2 linked regions of the Streptomyces collinus genome follow. The protein of the gene in region 1 interacts with the protein of each later gene in a pairwise test. Links are inferred from orthologs where the notes say so. Each region holds a gene or a part of one and is shown in the gene's direction. Other genes may lie near its edges. The genes, in order: RFN52_RS30000 and paaC.

Region 1 (7,264 bases):
GAGGCCGCCGAGCTGCTCGGCGTGAAGCCGGAGACCGTGTACGCGTACGTGAGCCGCGGCCAGCTCAGCAGCCGTCGGGTGAGCGGCGGCCGGGGCAGCACCTTCGACGCCGCGGAGGTCGAAGCCCTCGCCCGGCGCAACAGGCGGGAGAGCGTCGGCACTTCCGGTTCCGGCAGCGAGCTGTCCGTCCGCACCCGCATCACGCTCATCGAGAGCGACCGCTACTTCTTCCGCGGGGTCGACGCGGTCGAACTGGCCACACGGCACACCTACGAGGAGGTCGCCGAGTGGCTGTGGACGGGCCGGATGCTCCCGGGCAGCACGTTCACCGCACCCTCCGCTTCCGTCGCCGTCGCCCGCCGCGCCGTCGACGCCCTGCCCGAGCACGCCGCTCCCGCCGACCTGTTGAGGGTCGCGACGATCGCCGCCGCGACCACCGATCCCCTGCGGTTCGACCTCTCCGAGGGCGCCGTACTCGGTACCGCGCGCACCCTCATCCCCACGCTCGTGGCCGCTCTGCCCCCGGCGGGCCACCGGCGCCGCGACGAGGGCCCCCTGGCCCACCGCCTGTGGTCCCGGCTGTCGGTGCACAAGGACCCCGACGAGGCCTCCCTGCGCGCCCTGGACGCCGCCCTCGCCCTCCTCGTCGACCACGACCTGGCCGCCTCCACGCTCGCGGTGCGCGTCGCCGCGTCCGCCCGTGCCCACGCCTACGCCGCGGTCTCCGCCGGGCTGGGCGTGATCGAGGGCCCGCTGCACGGCGCGGCCAGCGGGCTCGCCCACCGGCTGCTGCAGGACGTGCTCGACCAGGGCGACGCGGCACCCGTGATCGCGGACGAACTGCGCGCCGGCCGCCGCATCCCGGGCCTCGGACACCGGCTCTACCCCGGTGAGGACCCACGCGCGCGTGCCCTGTTCGCCCTCCTGGAACAGATCCCGCGCGCGGAGCCCGCTCTCCTCGCGGCCCGCGACATCGTCGAGACGACCGCGCGTCACGCCCCGCTGCACGCCAACGTGGACCTGGCCCTGGCCGTGCTCACCGCGTCCTGCGGCATGGCCCCGAGCGCGGGCGAGACGATCTTCGCCGTGGCCCGGACGGCGGGCTGGATCGCCCATGCCCTGGAGGAGTACGGCGAGCGCCCGCTGCGGATGCGACCGAGCGGTCTCTACGCAGGTCCGAAACCGCCGCAGCCACTGCCGGAGTAGCGTCGGCCTGCCCCGAAAGTCGCCGTGGAGGAAGTCAGGTTAGGCTCACCTCTGTGAGTACGTGCTCAAGCGTCTCCCGGGACTTCGCCGAGCCCGTTTCGGGAACCGCGGCCACCGCGAGGACCTGGCTGTTGCTGGAACAGCCCGGTCCGTGGGGTGCCAAGGCGCTCACTTCGAGCCACCTGGACCCCGCCCTGGGGCGTGCCCTGGAGGCGGCCGCCAAGGACACGGGCGTGCGGATCGCGCTCATCCGCCGCCCGGGGCGTCACGCGGACCGCCGTGTGCCCGCAGCTCGCCGGGTGTACGCCGCGCACGTCGTCCCGGGCAATGTCTGGCTGCACAGCGCCTCGACCTCGGACCCCGGGGAGCTGCTCGGCCTCGACTTCGCCGCACTCGGCAGGGGCGACCACCAATCGTTCGGCGCGCTGCTCGGCGGCCGGCCCCACGACGGTGACCCGCTCGCCCTCGTCTGCACCAACGGCAAGCGCGACCGCTGCTGTGCCCTCCTGGGCCGGCCGCTCGCGGCCGAGCTGGCGACCTCCGGGGTCGAGGGCGTCTGGGAGGTCACCCATCTGGGTGGTCACCGCTTCTCCCCCACCGTGCTCGTGCTGCCGTACGGATACGCGTACGGCCGGGCCGAGGCCCATTCCCTCAAGGAGGTCCTGCACGGCGCCCGTGAGGGGCGGATCGTCGTGGAGGGGTGCCGGGGCAGCTCGGCATGGGACCGGCCCGGTCAGGCCGCCGAGCTCGCCGTGCGCACCAGGGTCGGCGAGTACGGCGCTCAGGCTCTGAGTGTCGTCCGGACGTCCGGCGCGGCCCCGCGCTGGGAGGTGACCGTCGCCCACGCCGACGGACGCCACTGGCAGGTCGACGTGGCCCAGGGCGCGGCCCTGCCGGCCCGCCCCGAGAGCTGCGGGGCGTCCGTGCTCGGTACCCCCGCACGCATGGACGTGGTGGCGGTGCGCGAGGTGAGGATGACAACCTCACTGGCCAGCTGACCGTCCGGCTCGCCTCGGACACACGTTGATGCCGCATCTGTACACATTGATCTGGAGATCCACGCCACACCCGTCTAGGGCCGGCGGCCGTGCGCACGTACGGTCTTGGCTATGAGCCCCACTCCCTCCGCACGCCGCCTGCGCCTCGGCCTGCCCCGGCGGGTGTTCTCGCAGGTGCTGCTGATGCAGGTGGCGATCGCCGCGGGAGTCGCGGTGCTCGCGACCGGATTGTTCCTCGCGCCCCTCAGCAACCAGCTCGACGACCAGGCCATGCGCCGCGCGCTCGCGATCGCGCAGACGACCGCACAGCTGCCGGATCTCGCGAAGGACCTGCGGGACACGCCGCCCTCGCCGGACGGCCCGGTGCAGCGGGAGGCGGAGCGGATCCGCAAGGCCACCCAGGCCGAGTACATCGTGGTGATGGACTGGCGGGGCGTGCGCTGGTCGCACACGGACCCGCAACAGATCGGCGGCATCGTCTCGACCGACCCCGGCCAGGCCCTGGCCGGTAAGGAGGTCATGGAGATCGACAGCGGCACCCTGGGCCGCTCCGCCCGGGGCAAGGTGCCGCTGCGCGACAGCGACGGCACCGTCATCGGCGCGGTCTCGGTCGGCATCGCCTACGACAGCGTCCGGGCCCGGCTGATCCACGCGATCCCGGGACTGCTCGCGTACGCCGGCGGCGCCCTGGCCGTAGGCGCGCTGGCGGCATGGCTCATCTCCCGGCGGGTCCACCGGCAGACCAGGGATCTGGCCTTCTCGGACATCGCGGCGCTCCTGTCGGAACGCGAGGCGATGCTGCACGGCATCCGCGAGGGGGTCGTCGCCCTGGACCGCACCGGCCGCATCCGTCTGGTGAACGACGAGGCGCAGCGCCTGCTGGGCATCGGGGAAGCGGTCGTGGGCCGCTCACCCGACGAGGCGCTCGGCGCGGGCCGCACGGCCGACGTGCTGGCCGGACGCGTCACCGGCACGGATCTGCTCACCGTGCGCGGCCAGCGGGTGCTGGTCGCCAACCGCATGCCCACCGACGACGGCGGCGCCGTGGCCACCCTGCGCGACCGCACCGAGCTGGAGCAGCTGGGCCGCGAGCTGGACTCCACCCGCGGTCTGATCGACGCCCTGCGCGCCCAGGACCACGAGCACGCCAACCGCATGCACACACTTCTGGGGCTGCTCGAACTGGAGATGTACGACGACGCTGTCGACTTCGTCGGCGAGGTCGTCGGTGACCACCGGGCCACCGCCGAGCAGGTCACCGAGCGGATCGAGGACCCGCTGCTCGCCGCCCTGCTGGTCGGCAAGGCGACCGTCGCGGCCGAGCGGGGCGTCGCCCTGGGGGTGTCGGACCGGACCCGGCTGCCCGACCGGCTGGTCGACCCGCAGGGGCTCGTCACCGTCGTGGGGAACCTGGTGGACAACGCCCTCGACGCCGTCGCCGGCAAACCGCACGCGCGCGTGGAGGTCGAAGTGCGCGCCGAGGGGCGTACGGCGATCCTCAGGGTCCGCGACACCGGGCCGGGAATCCCGCCGGAGCACCGGGAGTTGATCTTCACCACGGGATGGTCCACGAAGACGCCGCCCGCCCACCGCGAGCGGGGCATCGGACTCTCCCTGGTGCGCAGGCTGGCGGAGCGGCAGGGTGGCAGCGCTACGGTCGGCGAGGCGCACGGCGGAGGCGCGGAGTTCACCGTCGTCCTGCCCGAGGCGCTGGCCGGGCCGGGTCCCGAACCGGCCGTATCGACCGTGCCGTCCGCACCGCAGACGGCCGAGGAGGGGTCGTGATGATCGAAGTCCTGGTCGTGGACGACGACATGAGAGTCGCCCGGGTCAACGCCGCCTACGTCGAGAAGGTACCGGGCTTCCACGTCGCCGGAGAGGCCCACAGCGCCGCGGAGGCGCTGCACCGGCTGGAGACACTGCCCCGGCTGGACCTGGTGCTCCTGGACCACTACCTGCCGGACGCGACGGGACTCGCGGTCGTCCAGGAGATGCGGCGGCGCGGCGATCAGACCGACGTGATCATGGTGACGGCGGCCCGGGACGTCTCCACCGTGCAGGCGGCGATGCGGCACGGCGCACTGCAGTACCTGGTCAAGCCGTTCGCCTTCGCCGGCCTGCGCGCCAAGCTGGAGGCCTACGCGGAGCTGCGCCGCACCCTGGACGGCGGTGGAGAGGCGGAACAGGCCGAGGTGGACCGCATCTTCGGGGCCCTGTCGGCGTCGTCGGAGCCCGATCTGCCCAAAGGCCACTCCCCCACCACCGCGGAGCTGGTCCGCCAATGCCTGATGCACGCGGACGGACCCTTGTCCGCCCAGGAGATCGCCGAGCGGACCGGAGTGAGCCGCCAGACCGCCCAGCGCTACCTGAAGCTCCTGGAACGCACGGGACGGGCCAGGCTGACCCTCAAGTACGGCGACGCGGGCCGCCCGGAACACCGCTATGTGTGGGCGACCCGCGGCTGAGGCGACAGCCCGCCGCGTTTCCACGGCCTGGCGATGGCCGCGCACCGACCGTGGCAGCGATGGCAGCCGCAGCTACGCCGCTCCCGCACCCGTCAGCGACCGCACCTCTGTCTCCGCATGCTTGACCTCGTCCGGGCCCTCCGCCGAGGTGACCGTGCCCAGCCAGCCCGCGAGAAAGCCGAGGGGGATCGAGACCAGACCCGGGTTCTGCAGGGGGAAGTACTGGAGGTCGATGCCCGGGAACAGCGAGTCGGGGCTGCCCGAGACCACCGGTGACAGCACCACGAGCACCACCGCCGGGACCAGACCGCCGTAGACCGCCCACACGGCACCCCGTGTGGTGAAGCCGCGCCAGAACAGCGAGTAGAGCAGCACCGGCAGGTTCGCCGACGCGGCGACGGCGAACGCCAGGCCCACCAGGAACGCCACGTTGAGATCCCGCGCCAGCAGACCGAGCGCGATCGCCACCGCACCGACCCCGACGGCCGCGACGCGGGCCACCGCCACCTCGCTGCGCGGCTTCCCGCCCCGGCGCCGCAGGGACGCGTACAGGTCGTGGGCCACGGACGCCGAGGAGGCGAGTGTGATGCCGGCGACCACGGCGAGGATCGTGGCGAAGGCGACCGCGGCGACGATCGCGAAGAGAACCGTCCCGCCGGTGGATCCCGCACCACCGCCGAGATCGAGCGCCAGCAGCGGAACCGCCGTGTTCCCGGCCGCGTTCGAAGCACGGACCGCATCCGGCCCCAGGATGGCGGCCGCACCGAATCCGAGCACGATCGTCATCAGGTAGAAGCCGCCGATGAGACCGACGGCCCAGACGACCGAGCGGCGCGCGGCGCGCGCGGTGGGCACGGTGTAGAAGCGGGACAGGATGTGCGGCAGCCCTGCCGTGCCCAGCACCAGAGCCAGCCCCAGGCTGATGAAGTCGAAGCGGGCGGTCCAGTCCCCGCCGTACTTCAGTCCCGGCGCCAGAAACGCCCCGCCGTGCCCACTGCGCTCGGCTGCCGTGAGCAACAGCCGGTTCAGGTCGCCGTGGAAGCGCATCAGGACGAGCACCGTCAGCGCGATGGTGCCGCCGAGCAGCAGAACGGCCTTGACGATCTGGATCCACGTGGTCGCGCGCATCCCTCCCAACGACACGTAGATCACCATCAGTGCGCCCACACCGATGACGGTCCAGGCACGGGCCGCGTCGCTCGTGCCCCCGAGCAGCAGCGCCACCAGGCTCCCCGCGCCGACCATCTGCGCCACCAGGTACAGAACGGACACCGTGACCGAGGAGGTTCCCGCCGCGATCCGGACCGGGCGTTCCCTCATCCGGGCCGCCACGACGTCGGCGAGCGTGAACCGGCCGCAGTTGCGGACCAGTTCGGCGACCAGGAACAGCACCACCAGCCACGCCACGAGGAAGCCCACGACATACAGCAGCCCGTCATAGCCGAACAGCGCGATGAGCCCGGTGACCCCGAGGAAGGAAGCGGCCGACATGTAGTCACCGGCGATGGCAAAACCATTCTCCATGGGGGAGAAGAGCCGCCCGCCCGCGTAGAACTCCTCCGCCGAGCCACGCCGGTTGCGGCTGACCCAGGTGGTGATCCCCAGCGTGACAGCGACGAACGCGCTGAAAAGCAGCAGCGCAAGCGTCTGATGTTCTTCCGTCACGACCCACCACCGCTCATGCCACGCGTCAGTTCCTGTGTGTCCCACCGCAGTTCGAGGGCGGCTCGGTCCCTGCGCAGCCGCGCGTGCCGCGCGAAGGCCCAGGTGAGAAGGAAGGTGGACAGGAACTGCCCGAGCCCCGCCACCATCGCGACGTTCAACGCTCCCGCCACGGGCCGCTCCATCAGCTCAGGCGCCGTCGTGGCTGTCACGACGTAGCCCACGTACCAGGCGAAGAACGCCACGGACGCCGGCACCACGAACTTCCGGTACCGCCGCCGCACCTCCTGAAAGGCCGCACTGCGCTGCACTTCCAGGTACACGTCGGCCGCCGCGGCCCCCGTGGCGCCCTCCGTCCGTGCCGATGGAACCATCGGTTGAGCTTGCGCCCCGTCGCCGGACGACTCGCCCCAGCCGGAGGCGAGGGCGTCGTACCAGGGATCGTCGTACCTGAGCTGTCCGGCCTCCTCGGCCGGGAACGGATCATGACCGTCGAGAGGCTCGACCCGGTTCTCCTGGCCGGCCCCACCGCCGCGGAGACGGCCCTTGCTTGGCTGCATGCCCAAGGATGGACAGAACGGGAAGATCCCCGACTCTTCTTCCCCGCACACTTCACCCCATCAGGTGACTAACCTGCTGGTAGCCGCACAAGTCCCTTTCCGTAGGCGTAACGCACCGCCTGCGCACGGTCCTTGATCCCGGTCTTGGTGAAGAGGTTGTTGCTGTGAGACTTCACGGTCGCCGTGGAGAGGTGCAGCCTCCGGGCGATCTCCGGGTTGCTCAGCCCCTCGGCGATGAGGAGCACCACTTCCGTCTCCCGGCCGGTGAGCCCGTCCCGTGGCGCAGGGGGTGCGACCGGCCTGGGCCCGGCCTCCCCCAAGCGCTCCAGTGGCCGCCTCTGAACGCCCGGCGACCGCGATGCCCTGGAGCAGC
Region 2 (7,038 bases), 5.9 Mb from region 1 along the record:
AGGACGAGGCCGGGCACGGGCTCTACCTCTATTCGGCGGCGGAGACGCTGGGCGCCGACCGCGCGGACCTGACCGAGCGCCTCATCGAGGGCCGCCAGAAGTACTCGTCGATCTTCAACTACCCGACGCTGAGCTTCGCGGACGTCGGCGTGATCGGCTGGTTCGTGGACGGCGCCGCGATCTGCAACCAGGTGCCGCTGTGCCGCTCCTCCTACGGGCCCTACGCGCGCGCCATGGTGCGGATCTGCAAGGAGGAGTCCTTCCACCAGCGGCAGGGCTACGAGCTGCTGATGACGATGATGCGCGGCACCCCGGAGCAGCGCGAGATGGTGCAGGACGCCGTGAACCGCTGGTGGTGGCCGTCGCTGATGATGTTCGGCCCGCCCGACGACGCCTCGCCCAACTCCGCGCAGTCCATGGCCTGGAAGATCAAACGGCACAGCAACGACGAACTGCGCCGGCGCTTCGTCGACATGACCGTCCCGCAGGCCGAGAAGCTCGGCGTGACGCTCCCCGACCCGGAGCTGCGCTGGAACGAGGAGCGGGGCCACCACGACTTCGGCACGCCCGACTGGGACGAGCTGATGCGGGTCATCAAGGGCGACGGCCCGTGCAACGACCAGCGGATGGAACGGCGCCGCACGGCCCACGAGGAGGGCACCTGGGTGCGCGAGGCGGCCACCGCCCACGCCGCCAAGCAGGCGGCCCGCGAGCGGAAGGGAGCGGTGGCATGACCGCCGACAAGCAGGACTGGCCGCTGTACGAGGTGTTCGTACGCCGCAAGCGCGGCCTGAACCACGTTCATGTGGGATCGCTGCACGCCGCCGACGACCGCATGGCCCTCACCCACGCCCGCGACCTGTACACCCGGCGCAACGAGGGCGTCTCGATCTGGGTCGTGCGCTCGGAGCACATCGCCGCCTCCACCCGCGACGAGAAGGACCCGTTCTTCGAGCCCAGCGCCGACAAGGTCTACCGGCACCCGACCTTCTACGACATCCCCGAAGACGTCCCCCACATCTGAAGGACAGGGCATGAGCGACGACCACGTCTACATGACCCTCGCCGAGGGGCATGACGACGACACCCGCTGGGCCTACGGCACCGGCTTCGAGGACCCCCTGCACGGCGTGGACACCACCGTGCCCGACGACGTGGACGCCCTTGAACTGGCCGCCCTCTGCGTCACCTTGGCCGACGACGCCCTGGTCTGCGCCCAGCGGCTCGCCGAGTGGACCACCCGCGCCCCCGAGCTGGAGGAGGAGGTGGCGCTCGCCAACATCGGACTCGACCTGCTCGGCCAGGCCCGCCTGCTCTACTCCCGCGCGGGGCAGGCCGACGGCACCGGCCGTGACGAGGACGCCTTCGCCTACTTCCGCGACGCCGGCGACTTCCGCAACGTACGCCTGGCCGAACTGCCCAACGGCGACTTCGCGTTCTCCATCGTGCGGCTGCTGGTGCTCGCCAGCTGGCGCCTCGCGCACTTCGAGCGGCTCACCGCACACCGTGACCCGGTGCTCGCGGCCATCGCCGCCAAGGGCGTGAAGGAGCTGACCTACCACCGCCAGTACGCGGCCGAGTGGGCCGTGCGTCTGGGGGACGGGACCGAGGAGTCGCACCGGCGGATGCGCAGGGCGCAGGAGCAGGTCGCGCCCTACCTGGGCGAGCTGTTCACGGCGTACGACGTCCGGGACGAGGTCGTCACCGTGCTGCGCCAGGTCACCGAGGCCGCCGGGCTGCCCATGCCGGTCTACCGCCCGCTGCCCGGCTCGGGCCGCACCGGGGAGCACACCGAGCATCTCGCCCCGCTGCTCGCCGAGTTGCAGGGTGTGGCCCGCGCCCACCCGGAGGCGACATGGTGACGGCACTCCTGGACGAGCGACGGGCCCGGCGCATCGCCGAGCAGGTGCCCGACCCCGAACTGCCCATGCTCACCCTGGCCGACCTCGGCGTGCTGCGCGAGGTGAGCCTGACCCCGGACGGCACGGTGGTCGCGAGCCTCACCCCGACCTACTCGGGCTGCCCGGCGATGGCGGAGATGCGCGCCGGCGTCGCCGCCCGGCTGCGCGAGGCGGGGTACGAACGCGTGGAGATCCGCACGGTCCTCCACCCGCCCTGGAGCAGCGACTGGATCACGGCGCACGGCCGGCGCAAGCTCGCCGAGCACGGCATCGCCCCGCCCGGCGCCGCGCCCGCGCGCGCCGCCGGCCCGGTCCCGCTCGTGCTGTCGCCGACCCGCCGCTCCGTGCCCTGCCCCCGCTGCGGTCACCCCGACACCGAGGAGACCTCCCGCTTCGGCGCCACGTCCTGCAAGTCCCTGTGGCGCTGCCTCGCCTGCCGCGAGCCGTTCGAGTACGTCAAGGAGATCTGATGGAGGACCTGATGGAGCCGGCCCCCGCCCCGGCGGCACGCGCACGTGCCCGCCGACGTCCGGTCTTCCACCCCCTGCGGATCGCCGCCGTGCAGCCGCTGTGCGAGGACGCGGCAGCCGTCAGCTTCGACATCCCGGCCGAGCTGGCCGAGGAGTTCACCTTCGCGCCCGGCCAGTCCCTCACCCTGCGCCGCGACATCGACGGCCGGGACGAGCGCCGCTCCTACTCGATCTGCGCCCCCGCCGGCACGGCACCGCGCATCGGCGTCCGCGTGGTGCCGGGCGGCCTGTTCTCCTCCTGGCTGGTGCACGACGTACGCCCCGGCGACACCGTCGAGGTGATGGCGCCCACCGGTGCCTTCACTCCCGACCTCACCACCCACGGCCACCACGTCCTGATCGCCGCCGGCTCCGGCATCACCCCCATGGTCTCCATCGCCGAGTCCGTCCTGGCCGCCGACTCCCGCTCGCGCGTCACCCTCCTCTACGGCAACCGCCGCACTGGCACCGTGATGTTCGCCGACGAACTCGCCGACCTGAAGGACCTCTACCCGACGCGGTTCCAGCTCGCCCACGTCCTGTCCCGCGAGCCCCGCGAGGCCGAGGTGCTCTCCGGCCGTCTCGACGCCGAACGGCTCTCCGCCCTCGTCGACGCCCTGGTCGACGTGGACTCCGCCGACCACTGGTGGCTGTGCGGCCCGCACGGCATGGTCCGTGCCGCCCAGGAGGTCCTCACCGGCCTCGGCGTACCCGCCGACCGCGTCCACCAGGAGCTCTTCTACGCCGACGACGAACCCGTCCGCGAGGTCCACCACGCCGAGACCGGCCCCACCGGCCCGGTCAGCCAGGTCACCGTCACCCTCGACGGCCGCTCCACCACCTCCCCCCTGCCCCGCGACCGCACCCTCCTGGAAGGGGCCCAACAGACCCGCCCCGACCTGCCCTTCGCCTGCAAGGGCGGTGTCTGCGGCACCTGCCGTGCCCTGGTCACCGACGGCAAGGCCGACATGCGCCGCAACTTCGCCCTCGAACCGTCCGAGGTCGACGCGGGCTACGTCCTCACGTGCCAGACGTTCCCGGTGTCCGAGGCGTTGACGGTGGACTTCGACACCTGAGTCTCGCCTCCTCACCGCTCCTGACCGGCGCGCAGGACCCGCAACACCGTGAGGGCCACGTGGAGTTCGGTGCGGCGCTCGCCGGATTCGAGGTCGGTGTCGAGGAGGCGTTCGACGGTGCGCAGCCGCTGGTACAGGGTCTCCCTGGACAGGCCGCCGCGTCGGGCCGCCGTGGTCTTGTTGCCGGCGGCGTCGAGGTAGTGGCCCAGGGTGGCCAGCAGGTCGGTGCCGTGCCGGGTGTCGTGGTCGATGAGCCGGCCCAGCCGGCGCTCCGTGTAGTCCTGGATGCGGGTGTCCTCGCGCAGCGCGTACAGCAGCCGGCGCAGGCCGATGTCCGGCAGCTCGTGGAAGGAACGGTCCGCGGGGAGGGGCTGGCCGGGCGGGGTGGCCTCTATGACCCGGGCCGCCTCCCGGAACGAGCGTGCGCTGTCGGCGAGATCCGCCACCTCCGAGCCCACGCCGACGATCGCCTCCGGCGTCAGCGCCAGCGCGGTGCGGCTGAGGCGTTCGGCCACGGGCCGCCAGGGCTGGGCGGGCCGCAGGGCCAGCAGGACGCCGAGGCGGTGGGGGGACAGTTCGCCGACCAGGGCCGGGACCCCGGCCGACCTCAGCTCCCGGTGCAGCCGGGTCTCCGGCTCGGCGCCCGCCCCTCCGGATCCCAGGTCCACGAGGACGGCCAGGAAGACACCGGCCTCCGTGGGCAGTCCCAGCGCGGCGCAGCGGGCCCGGACGTCCTCGGCGGAGTGGTGGCGCTGCTCCGCCAGCTCGCGCAGGGCGTTGCGGTGGGCCGTGTGCTCCCACGGCGTGGAGTGGATGAGCCGGGCCACGGTCAGGGCCATCGCCGTCCGCTCCAGGACGGTGACGTGCTCCGGACCGAAAACCGGCCCGTCGGCGGGCAGCATGGCCAGTCGCCCCCAGCGTTCGCCCTGGTAGGAGACGGGCGCGGTGAGCCAGCCCTCCGGGCCGCCCACCCCGGTGTGGTCGCCCGGCCCGGCCGCCCGGGAGCGCTGCTCCCAGTCCCCGAGCGCCTGCTCCACCGTGCTCCCCGAGGGCTCGCAGATCAGCGCCTGGTGCACCAGGTTCTCCAGCACGACCGTCCGGCCGCTCATCTCCGCCGCCGCGCGCACCACGTCCTCCGGCCCCGCCCCGCGCAACGTCAGAGCCGTGAACGCCTCGTGGATCCGCTGCGTCCGCCGCATCGCGTCGGCCTGGTTGCCGAGGATCAGCGCGTGCACGACCTGCGTGACCTCCAGGAAGTTGACGTCCCGGGCGAGGGTGACCAGAGGCAGCCCCCGGGCCCGGCACGCCTGCACGAGGGCGTCGGGCGGCCGGTGGTAGCGGCGTACGAGTTCGATGACCAGGGCGGCCGCCCCCACGTCGGCGAGTTCGTCGACGTAGCGGCGGACGCCCGCGGCGTCCTCGGGCAGCGGCATGCCCGTCGTCAGGACCAGCTCGCCGCCCTTGAGGAAGGAGGCCGGGTCCGTCAGCTCGGTGATGTGCACCCAGCGCACCGGCCGGTCCAGCTCGGTCAGGCCCGTCACGACCTGGGGCTGTCCGGCGGCCAGGACCGGCAGGGCGAGGACGTCCGCCAGAGTCGGAGCGCGACCGGCCGGGGCGGAGTCACGGCCGGCCGGCGGGGGGTGAACGGTCACGGGGCCTCCCTGCGTGCCCGGTCACTCTGACAAGCCGGGCTGACCTGCGCAAGAGCTGTCCACGGGAGGGACAGACGGGGCCCGGGGGGACCGCCGGTTGACACAACGTCCGAACAACGGGTTCGGGCTGGACAGATCACGCGTTGTCACCCTTCGCGGCGGCTTGGATGCTCGGACCGGAGCTGAGCCAAGCAACCAGACCTCGTCGTACGGCCGGGAGACACCATGACCGCACTGTCGCCGCACCTTCGCCAGGCCACGCCCGTCGTGGCGGCCCGGGGCGAGGGCGTCCACCTCTACGGTGAGGACGGCCGCCGCTACCTCGATTTCACCGCCGGTATCGGCGTCACCAGCACCGGGCACTGCCACCCCAAGGTCGTGGCGGCGGCGCAGGAGCAGGTGGGCACGCTGATCCACGGCCAGTACACGACCGTCATGCACCAGCCGCTGCGCCGCCTGGTCGACAAGCTGGGTGAGGTACTGCCGGCCGGCCTGGACAGCCTGTTCTTCACCAACTCCGGCAGCGAGGCCGTCGAGGCGGCGCTGCGGCTGGCCCGCCAGGCCACCGGAAGGCCGAACGTCATCGTCTGCCACGGAGGCTTCCACGGCCGTACGGTCGCCGCCGCCTCCATGACCACCTCCGGCATCCGCTTCCGGTCCGGGTTCTCGCCGCTGATGAGCGGCGTGGTCGTCACTCCGTTCCCGACGGCCTTCCGGTACGGCTGGGACGAGGAGACCGCCACCCGCTTCGCCCTGAAGGAACTCGACTACACCCTCCAGACGATCTCCTCGCCCGCCGACACGGCAGCGATCATCGTCGAGCCGGTCCTCGGCGAGGGCGGCTACGTCCCCGCGAACCGCGCCTTCCTGGAAGGCCTGCGCGAGCGGGCGGACCGGCACGGCTTCCTGCTGATCCTCGACGAGGTGCAGACCGGAGTCGGCCGCACCGGCCGCTTCTGGGGCCACGACCACTTCGGCGTCACCCCCGACATCCTCGTCACCGCAAAGGGCCTGGCCAGCGGCTTCCCCCTCTCCGGCATCGCCGCCTCCGAGGAACTGATGACCAAGGCGTGGCCCGGCTCGCAGGGCGGCACGTACGGCGCCAACGCCGTCGCCTGCGCCGCCGCCTGCGCGACGCTCGACGTCGTACGCGACGAGAAGCTCGTCGAGAACGCGGAAGCCATGGGCAAGCGGCTCCGCCAGGGGCTGGAGGCCGTGGCCGACCGGACCCCGGGCATCGGCGACGTCCGCGGCCTCGGCCTCATGCTCGCCACCGAGTTCGTCACCGAGGACGGCAGCCCCGACTCCGAGACCGCCGCCCGCGTGCAGCGCGCCGCGATCGACGAGGGCCTGCTCCTGCTGCTGTGCGGCGCCTCGAACCAGGTCGTCCGTATGATCCCGGCCCTCGTGATCGACGAGGCGGGCGTCGACGAGGGCCTTCAGGCCTGGGCGAACGCGGTCGAGGCCGGTACGTCGGGAGCTGGAGAGCGATGACCACCGCCACCCGCGACCTGGCGGGTCTGACGGCCCGGCTCGCCGAGCTGGCGCCCGGTCTGCGGGTGGAGACCGGGCCGGGGGCCACCGGCCCGTATGCCTATGACGCCTCCAACTACCGTGTGCCGCCGCGGGCGGTGGTCTTCCCGCGCACCGCCGACGACGTGGTCGCGGTGCTGCGGGCCTGCCGGGAGGCGGGAGTGCCGGTCACGGCCCGGGGCGGCGGCACCAGCATGGCCGGCAATGCGGTCGGTCCGGGTGTGGTCCTGGACTTCTCCCGGTACATGAACCGGATCCTGGACATCGACGTCGAGGCGCGCACCGCGCGGGTCGAGGCCGGTGTGGTCCTTGACGCGCTGCGCAGCGCGACCGCCCTGCACGGGCTGGACTTCGGTCCGGATCCGTC

Evidence for each region.
Region 2: the proteins of RFN52_RS30000 (region 1) and paaC interact in binary tests that used the Escherichia coli proteins (3 or more experiments, as listed by UniProt). The link is inferred for Streptomyces collinus from one-to-one orthologs.

What each region holds. Positions count from the first base shown.
Region 1 is NZ_CP133771.1:6,573,338-6,580,601, reverse strand. Bases 2,830-5,828 are described here. They hold RFN52_RS30000 (response regulator), read left to right. Parts: upstream 2,830-3,988; coding sequence 3,989-4,669; downstream 4,670-5,828. Other genes in these bases: RFN52_RS29995 (monocarboxylic acid transporter), read right to left, coding at 4,742-5,828; RFN52_RS30005 (ATP-binding protein), read left to right, coding at 2,830-3,989. Outside these bases: RFN52_RS30015 (citrate synthase), read left to right, coding at 1-1,206; RFN52_RS30010 (ferredoxin family protein), read left to right, coding at 1,260-2,204; more of RFN52_RS30005, read left to right, coding at 2,316-2,829; more of RFN52_RS29995, read right to left, coding at 5,829-6,334; RFN52_RS29990 (DUF485 domain-containing protein), read right to left, coding at 6,331-6,891. UniProt on the Escherichia coli protein: Member of the two-component regulatory system DpiA/DpiB, which is essential for expression of citrate-specific fermentation genes and genes involved in plasmid inheritance.
Region 2 is NZ_CP133771.1:700,320-707,357, reverse strand. Bases 176-2,948 are described here. They hold paaC (1,2-phenylacetyl-CoA epoxidase subunit PaaC), read left to right. Parts: upstream 176-1,034; coding sequence 1,035-1,862; downstream 1,863-2,948. Other genes in these bases: paaE (1,2-phenylacetyl-CoA epoxidase subunit PaaE), read left to right, coding at 2,371-2,948; paaD (1,2-phenylacetyl-CoA epoxidase subunit PaaD), read left to right, coding at 1,856-2,371; paaB (1,2-phenylacetyl-CoA epoxidase subunit PaaB), read left to right, coding at 731-1,024; paaA (1,2-phenylacetyl-CoA epoxidase subunit PaaA), read left to right, coding at 176-734. Outside these bases: more of paaA, read left to right, coding at 1-175; more of paaE, read left to right, coding at 2,949-3,486; RFN52_RS03175 (PucR family transcriptional regulator), read right to left, coding at 3,498-5,138; RFN52_RS03170 (aspartate aminotransferase family protein), read left to right, coding at 5,364-6,632; RFN52_RS03165 (FAD-binding and (Fe-S)-binding domain-containing protein), read left to right, coding at 6,629-7,038. UniProt on the Escherichia coli protein: Component of 1,2-phenylacetyl-CoA epoxidase multicomponent enzyme system which catalyzes the reduction of phenylacetyl-CoA (PA-CoA) to form 1,2-epoxyphenylacetyl-CoA. The subunit C may be essential for structural integrity of the alpha subunit.